One region of the Bradyrhizobium sp. 26S5 genome, then DNA from elsewhere that is predicted to be linked to it. Evidence: riboswitches for the same ligand, from Rfam matches in the RefSeq annotation. Region 1 holds a riboswitch; the other holds the start of a gene.
The links. A riboswitch is a leader RNA that binds a small molecule or an ion and turns the genes downstream of it on or off. The one in region 1 is predicted to bind glycine.
Positions count from the first base shown of each region.

Region 1 (4,435 bases):
CGGTGCTTCCAACGCGAGATAGGGAACATGCAATCTCTCCTGACGTGAAACTGGTCAAAGCCGGCTTATTCGTTATGCATGCGGTTCGTTATTTAGGCGAACTAACATGCTGTATGGCTTGTGAAATCGAGACTTGCACCAAGCGCAATGCGCGTCAATCGGTTTCGGGCGGGATCGGACGTACACAAACGAATGAGGCCGCGCGCCAGATTTTGGCTTTACAAATTCGTCGGCCGAGATTTTCGTAACGCGCGCGCGATGCCGGCGCGATCAAAACAACAAGAGAGAAAAACGATGAACCCAGCCAATCTTCCCTTTGATTCCGAAACAATGCTGCAGGGCCTGCGTAGCTGGGTGGAGTGCGAGAGCCCGACCTGGGATTCGGCGGCAGTCGAACGCATGCTCGACCTTGCCGCACGCGAGATGGCGATCATGGGTGCGACGATCGAGCGCATCGCCGGTCGCCAGGGCTTTGCCGGCTGCGTCCGCGCCCGTTTTCCTCATCCGAAGCAAGGCCAGCCCGGCATCCTGATATCAGGCCATCTGGACACCGTGCACCCGGTCGGCACCATCGAGAAGCTGAAGTGGCGGCGCGAAGGCAACAAGTGTTTCGGGCCCGGCATCTTCGACATGAAGGGCGGCAACTATCTGTCGGTCGAGGCGATCCGGCAATTGGCGCGCGCCTCCTTCACGACACCGCTGCCGATCACGGTGCTGTTCACCCCCGATGAAGAGGTCGGCACGCCGTCGACGCGCGACATCATCGAGGCGGAAGCCGCGCGCAACAAATATGTGCTGGTGCCGGAGCCCGGCCGTCCGAACAACGGCGTCGTCACCGGTCGCTACGCGATCGCGCGCTTCAATCTGGAAGCAACAGGCAAGCCGAGCCACGCCGGCGCGACGCTGTCGTCGGGCCGCTCCGCGATCCGCGAGATGGCCCGGCAGATCATCGCCATCGACGGCATGACCACCGAGGACTGCACGTTCTCGGTCGGCATCGTGCATGGCGGCCAATGGGTCAATTGCGTTGCGACGACCTGCACCGGCGAAGCGCTCAGCATGGCCAAGCGCCAGGCCGATCTCGACCGCGGCGTCGAGCGCATGCTGGCGCTGTCCGGCACCGCCAACGACGTGACATTCAAGGTGACGCGCGGCGTCACCCGCCCGGTGTGGGAGCCGGATGCCGGCACCATGGCGCTCTATGAAAAGGCAAAGGGCCTCGCGGCGGCGATGGGCCTCGATCTGCCGCATGGCAGCGCCGGCGGCGGCTCGGACGGCAACTTCACCGGTGCGATGGGCATCCCCACGCTCGACGGCCTCGGCGTTCGCGGCGCAGACGCGCATACGCTCAACGAACATATCGAGGTCGACAGCCTCGCCGAACGCGGCCGCCTGATGGCGGCACTGCTGGCGACGCTGGACTGACATCGATTTGCACTGCACAACACGTTGGCACTGCCGGATCGAAATTTAGCCTTGTCCAATTTTCAGGCTTCGCCTACGGTCCGGCCGTCCAACACGACGATGCGGGAGAGATCGGAGCAACAACATGCGTGTTGTTGGCTTCGGCGCCGACGGAGCAACCGCCCCGGAAACTCTCAGGCAAAAGGACTGTATCGTCAGGACGATCTGGAGAGAGACGAATATGGCCGCACATCAAGGGCCATGACGTCCACCGAAGGGGATAGTTCGCTATTGGGCTGCGGCCCGATGCGGATCAAGCTCTCAGGTACCGTGACAGATGGGGCGCCGATGCCGGTTTCACCGGTGGTTCGGCGACTCTAACCCACGGGAGCCTGAAGACTATCATGCCTCACGTTGCGATCATTGGCGCCGGCATCACCGGCGTGACGACGGCCTATGCCCTGCTCGAACGCGGCTACCGGGTGACTGTCCTCGACAGGCATCGCTACGCCGCGATGGAAACCTCGTTCGCCAATGGCGGACAGCTCTCCGCCAGCAACGCGGAAGTCTGGAACAACGCCGCGACCATTCTCAAGGGGCTGCGCTGGATGCTCAGAAGCGACGCGCCGCTCTTGATGAACCCGAAGCCGAGCTGGCACAAATATTCCTGGATCGGCGAGTTCGTCGGCCACATCGGCCGCTATCGCAGCAACACCATCGAGACCACGCGGCTCGCCATCGAAGCGCGCAAACATCTTTTCTCGATCGCACAGCGCGAGAGCATCGCCTTCGATCTCGAACGCCGCGGCATCCTGCACGTCTATCACGACAAGGCCGGCTTCGAAGCGGGCCTGCGGGTCAACACGCTGCTGCAGCAAGGCGGGCTCGACCGCCGGCCGGTGACCCCTGACGAAATCCGCACAATCGAACCTGCGCTGCAGACGGCCTGCTATGGCGGCTTCTTCACGCCGTCGGACGCGACCGGCGATATCCACAAGTTCACCCGCGGACTTGCCGACGCCTGCATCCGCCGCGGCGCGAGCTTCATCCACGAAGCCGATGTCGATGCGATCGCGCGAGGCGACGACGGCTTCCGCGTCAGTTGGAACGAAGCCGCTTCGCATGATGCTGACGTCGCGACGCGGCATGAGTTGCAGGCCGATGGCATCGTCATCTGCGCCGGGGTGGCGAGCCGTCACTTCGCTGGCATGCTGAACGACCGCGTCAATGTCTATCCGGTGAAGGGTTATTCGATCACCGTGCAGCTCGATGCGCCGCAAAGCCGCGACGCTGCGCCGACCGTCAGCCTGCTCGATGAAGCTGCGAAAATCGTCACCAGCCGGCTCGGCGCCGACCGCTTCCGCGTCGCCGGCACCGCCGAGTTCAACGGCTTCAACCGCGACATTCGCGCCGACCGGATCCAGCCGCTGGTGGACTGGGTGCGACAGCATTTCCCCGGGATCGACACCTCGAAGATCGTGCCATGGGCGGGCCTGCGCCCGATGATGCCGAACATGATGCCGGTGGTTCGCGCCGGACGGATTCCGGGCGTGTTCTACAATACGGGCCACGGTCATCTCGGCTGGACGCTCTCGGCCGCGACGGCGCAGATGGTAGCAGGGGCGATCGATGATTGGAGCGACCTCGACACGCCTTCAATGGTGCCGTCGCAGGTCGATACGACCGAGACCACCCGCGCAGCTTTCCCCTAATTACCCGGCCGAAGAGGAAGAATATGAGCGTATTTGCGTATGGCCAAGTCGGAATTCGCTGAGAAACGCCGCGTGATAGGAACTAGCGTCACAATGGGAAAAAGCGCTTCATCGCGGGAGGGGACAATGCGCATTGGGGTGGTGAGCACGCATGACATTGCGGTCCGGCGCGGGATCCTGAACGACATGGATGCCGGCAGCGATCTCTTCGGCGGACCGATGCGTAACCGCGCCACCGGCACGCGCACCGACTGCGTGCGCCGCCTTTCCAAAACAGTCAACGCTCAGCCTTCTGCACAGGGCTCCACGAAAGGCACGACATGACAACTGAGACGTTGACCAAGCCGGATCAGATTGCCGCAGAGCTGTGCGCGGCCGTCGACCGAAACTTCGACGATCAGATCGCGTTCCTGTCGCGCATGGTGCAGTTCCGCAGCTTGCGCGGACAGGAAGCGCCGCAACAACTTTGGCTGGCCGAGCAGTTCGCAAAGCGCCGCTACGACGTCGATGTGTTCAGCCTTGCGGACGTCAATCTGATGAGCCATCCGAAGGCTGCGCCAATGGACGGCATCGATCTTGCCGGATCGCAGCAGGTTGTTGCGACGAAGAACAGCAAAGGCAGCGGGCGTAGCCTGATCTTGCAAGGTCATATCGACGTGGTGCCGGAGGGGCCCGCTGACCTCTGGGACCAGCCGCCGTTCGCAGGCGCCGTGCGCGACGGCTGGATGTTCGGGCGTGGCGCGCAAGACATGAAGGCCGGTGTCTCGGCAATGATCTTCGCGCTCGATGCTATCAGAGACGCCGGCTATGCCCCGGGCGGGCGCGTCCATCTGCAGACCGTGACCGAGGAAGAGAGCACCGGCAACGGCGCATTGTCCACTCTGATGCGCGGCTATCGCGCCGACGCCTGTCTCATTCCCGAACCGACCGGACACACGCTGACGCGCGCCCAGGTCGGCGCCATCTGGTTTCGCCTGCGCGTGCGCGGCACGCCGGTGCATGTCGCCTATTCCGAGGCGGGTACGAGCGCCATCCTGTCGGCGATGCATCTGGTGCGCGCGTTCCAGGATTACACCAAAACGCTCAATGCCCGGGCGCTCGACAACAGCTGGTTCCGCACCGTCAAGAATCCGATCAAGTTCAATGTCGGGATCATCAAAGGCGGCGATTGGGCCAGTTCGACCGCGGCGTGGTGCGAGCTGGATTGCCGGCTCGGTCTGCTGCCGGGCGAGACACCGCGAGAGGCGATGCGTGGCATCGAGGAATGCCTGGCCGAGGCGCACAAGGCCGACGACTTCCTGTCCGACAATCCGGCTGAG
Region 1 covers NZ_CP145948.1:6,156,166-6,160,600, forward strand. The annotation lists gene V5279_RS29000 (ABC transporter substrate-binding protein) at 1-29, opposite strand, end outside; gene V5279_RS29005 (M20/M25/M40 family metallo-hydrolase) at 295-1,425, shown strand; glycine riboswitch at 1,518-1,624, shown strand; glycine riboswitch at 1,628-1,743, shown strand; gene V5279_RS29010 (D-amino acid dehydrogenase) at 1,809-3,116, shown strand; gene V5279_RS29015 (hypothetical protein) at 3,243-3,440, shown strand; gene V5279_RS29020 (ArgE/DapE family deacylase) at 3,437-4,435, shown strand, end outside.

Region 2 (4,435 bases), 190 kb from region 1:
GCCTCATGCAAGAGGTGCGTCGCGGAGTGGTTGGCGCGGATCGACGAACGCCTCGCGTGATCGACCTCGAGCTGCAACGCGGTGCCGACGTTGAGCGTACCCTGCTCCACCGTGCCCAGATGCACGAACAGATCGCCTGCCTTCTTCTGCGTGTCGGTGACGCGGAACTTGACGCCGTCACGCGTAAGGATGCCGATGTCGCCGACCTGGCCGCCGGACTCCGCATAGAACGGGGTCTGGTTCAACACGATCGCGCCGCTCTCGCCGGTCTTGAGAGTGCCGGTCTCGGCGCCGTCCTTGACCAGTGCCGTCACCACGCCTTCCGCGCTCTCGGTCTCATAGCCGAGGAATTCGGTCGCGCCGAGCTTCTCGCGCAGCGGAAACCAGATCGCTTCGGTCGTCGCCTCGCCCGAACCTGTCCAGGAGGCGCGCGCCTTGACGCGCTGCCGCTCCATCGCATCGGTGAACGCCGCCTGGTCGACGCTGATGCCGCGCGACTTCAGCGCGTCCTGCGTCAAATCCAGCGGGAAGCCAAAGGTATCGTACAGCGTGAACGCGGTGTCGCCGTCGAACATGTCGCCCTTCTTGAGGCCGGCGCTCTTCTCGTCGAGGATCGACAGGCCGCGCACCAGCGTCTTGCGGAAGCGCGTCTCTTCCAGCCGCAGCGTCTCCTCGATCAGCTTCTCCGCACGCACCAGGTCCGGATAGGCCTGACCCATCTCGCGGACCAGCGCCCAGACCAGCCGGTGCATCAGCGGCTCATGCGCGCCGAGCAATTGGGCATGGCGCATCGCACGGCGCATGATCCGGCGCAGCACGTAGCCGCGGCCCTCGTTCGACGGCAGCACGCCGTCGGCAATCAGGAACGCCGACGAGCGCAGATGGTCCGCGATAACCCGATACGACGCAACGGTCTGCTCGTTCGGACCGTGTCCGAGCGCGGATGCGGCCGCATCGATCAAATGGCGGAACAGATCGGTCTCGAACACGCTTTCGGCGCCTTGCAGGATCAAGGCCATGCGTTCCAGGCCCATGCCGGTGTCGATCGAGGGACGCGGCAGCGGCACGCGCTCCTCCTTCGTCACCTGGTCGAACTGCATGAACACCAGGTTCCAGAACTCGAGGAAGCGATCGCCGTCCTCCTCCGGACTGCCCGGAGGTCCGCCCCAGATATGCTCGCCGCGGTCGATGAAGATCTCGGAGCACGGACCGCACGGCCCGGTATCGCCCGCCGCCCAGAAATTGTCCGACGTCGCGATGCGGATGATGCGGTCGTCCGAGAAGCCGGCGATCTTCTTCCAATGGCCCGCCGCCTCGTCGTCGTCGTGGTAGATGGTGACGAGCAGCTTGTCCTTCTTCAGCCCGAAATCCTTGGTGACCAGGTTCCAGGCGAGCTCGATCGCGCGCTCCTTGAAGTAATCGCCGAACGAGAAGTTGCCGAGCATCTCGAAGAAGGTGAGATGGCGCGCGGTGTAGCCGACATTGTCGAGGTCGTTATGCTTGCCGCCGGCGCGCACGCACTTCTGCGCGGTGGTCGCGCGCTGATAGGAACGCTTCTCGACGCCGGTGAAGACGTTCTTGAACTGCACCATGCCGGCCGCCGTGAACATCAGGGTCGGGTCGTTGCGCGGCACCAGCGGCGACGACGGCACGATTTCGTGGCCGTTCGCCTTGAAGTAGTTCAGAAAAGTCGACCTGATGTCGTTGACGCTGCTCATGTTCATCCAATCGGAAATAGGGGCCGGTCAGCCGCAAAAAGGCGTCATTTCCGGCCGAACGCTTTTAGACAAGGCCAGCTGCGGTGTCCAGAAACTGTGCAGGCGGATCATGGGCTTGCCGCGGCAGCACAAAGCCCACTGGATAGTTGCTGCAGCTGCGTTGACAGTCTTGGCGGCGCCGTGTTTTCTACCTACCTATAGCTAAGTCACGTCGGGAGAGACCGGCCTTGCGCCGGCGCCGAAGGAGCAACCGCCCCGGAAACTCTCAGGCAAAAGGACCGCGTGACGTCTGACATCTGGAAAGAGGCGCTGGGTCATCCCCGATGCGTCCGCCGACGGGATAATACTCTCAGGCACAGCGACAGATGGGGCTTTCTGCAGGTTTCTCAAGGGGAAATAGGTCCCCTGCGGGAACCGCGAGGGCCCTGTGATGCTTGCGCGCGAAACTTCCCCGCTGAAACAGACCCCGCTGCACGCGCTGCACCTGGCGCGCGGCGCCAAGATGGTGCCGTTCGCCGGCTATGACATGCCGGTGCAATACACCGCCGGCGTGCTCAAGGAGCACTTGCACACCCGCAGCAACGCCGGCCTGTTCGACGTGTCCCACATGGGCCAGCTCGCGCTGAAGCCCAAATCCGGCAAGGTCACTGATGCAGCGCTCGCGCTGGAAAACCTGGTGCCGCAGGACATTGTCGGCATCGCGCCGGGACGGCAGCGCTACGCCCAATTCACCAATGACGACGGCGGGCTGCTCGACGATTTGATGGTCGCGAATTTCGGCGATCATCTGTTCCTGGTGGTGAACGCCGCCTGCAAGGCCGAGGACGAGGCGCATCTGCGCGCGCATCTCTCCGACGCCTGCGAAATCGTGTCGCTGGCCGACCGCGCGCTGATCGCGCTGCAGGGGCCGACAGCCGAATCGGCGCTGGCGAAACTTTGTGCAGATGTCAGTTCGATGAAATTCATGGACGCCGGCCCGCGCCGCGTCGCCGATATCGACTGTTTCGTCTCGCGCTCCGGCTACACCGGCGAGGACGGCTTTGAAATCTCGGTGCCGGCGGACAAGGCCGAAACCCTGGTCACCGCACTGCTGGACAATTCCGACGTGCTGCCGATCGGGCTCGGCGCGCGTGATAGCCTGCGGCTCGAAGCCGGGCTCTGCCTCTATGGCCATGACATCGACACCACGACGACGCCGGTCGAAGGCGCGCTGGAATGGTCGGTACAGAAGGTTCGCCGCAGCGGCGGCGGCCGCGCCGGCGGTTTTCCGGGCGCCGACAAGATCCTCGCACAGTTCGCGCAAGGCGCTTCCCGCCGCCGTGTCGGCTTGCGACCGGAAGGCCGCGCGCCGGTGCGCGAAGGCGCCGTCCTGTTCGCCGACCCGACCTCCACCGAGCCAATCGGCAAGGTGACGTCGGGCGGCTTCGGCCCGAGCCTCAATGCCCCCGTTGCGATGGGCTATCTGCCGACCTCGCTTTCCGCGCTCGACACCACCGTTTTCGCCGAGGTGCGCGGCCAGCGACTGCCGCTGAAGGTCGCCGCCACGCCCTTCGTTCCCAATACCTACAAACGCTAGACGCCAAAGGATCGATCCCCATGACGACGCTGTACACGTCCGACCACGAATGGCTCCGCATCGAGGGCGACGTCGCCACGATCGGGATCACCGACTACGCGCAATCGCAGCTCGGCGACGTCGTGTTCGTCGAATTGCCGAAGGTCGGCCGCAGCCTGAAGAAGGCCGAGGCCGCCGCCGTCGTCGAATCCGTCAAGGCCGCCTCCGACGTCTACGCGCCGATCACCGGCGAGGTGATCGAGGTCAACGAAGAACTCGCGGCCGAGCCCGCGCTGGTCAATTCGGATGCCGGCGGCAAGGCCTGGTTCTTCAAGCTGAAGATATCAGACAAGAGCGAACTCGGCGGCCTGATGGATGAGGCCGCCTACGCCGCCCACACCGCCTGAGGATCAGCCCGAGGATCAAGCCATGAACGCGCCCTTCAAGCCGATCAACGAAGCCGCCACCGATTTCGTCCGCCGCCACATCGGACCGTCGCCGCGCGACGTCAACGCGATGCTGGAGACGGTCGGCGCTGCGAGCCTGCAGGCAATGATGGACGAGACGCTGCCGGCGTCGATCCGCCAGAAGGCGCCGCTCGATCTCGGCCGCGCGCTGAGCGAGACCGAGGCGCTTTCGCATATGAGCGAGCTCGCCGCGCAGAACCAGGTGTTCACCTCGCTGATCGGCCAGGGCTATTCCGGCACCATCCTGCCCGCGGTGATCCAGCGCAACATCCTGGAGAACCCGGCCTGGTACACCGCCTACACGCCGTACCAGCCGGAGATCAGCCAGGGCCGGCTCGAAGCGCTGTTCAACTTCCAGACCATGGTCTGCGACCTCACCGGGCTCGACGTCGCCAACGCCTCGCTGCTCGACGAGGCGACCGCGGCGGCGGAGGCGATGGCGCTCGCCGAGCGCCACTCGCAGGTCAAGGCGAAGGTGTTCTTCGTCGACAAGGAGGTGCATCCGCAGACGCTTGCCGTGATGCGCACGCGCGCAGCGCCCTTGGGCTGGGCGCTGGTCGTCGGCGATCCCCTGACCGAACTCGACAAGGCCGACGTGCTCGGCGCGCTGCTGCAATATCCGGGCACCTCGGGCGCGGTGCGCGACCTCAGGCCCGCGATCGCGTCGCTGCGCGCCAAGGGCGCGCTTGCGATCG
Region 2 covers NZ_CP145948.1:6,342,362-6,346,796, forward strand. The annotation lists gene alaS (alanine--tRNA ligase) at 1-1,718, opposite strand, end outside; glycine riboswitch at 1,920-2,009, shown strand; gene gcvT (glycine cleavage system aminomethyltransferase GcvT) at 2,149-3,294, shown strand; gene gcvH (glycine cleavage system protein GcvH) at 3,315-3,680, shown strand; gene gcvP (aminomethyl-transferring glycine dehydrogenase) at 3,703-4,435, shown strand, end outside.
Region 2: it holds a riboswitch for glycine, as region 1 does, so the genes downstream of both, gcvT (glycine cleavage system aminomethyltransferase GcvT) here and V5279_RS29010 (D-amino acid dehydrogenase) in region 1, are expected to answer to the same signal.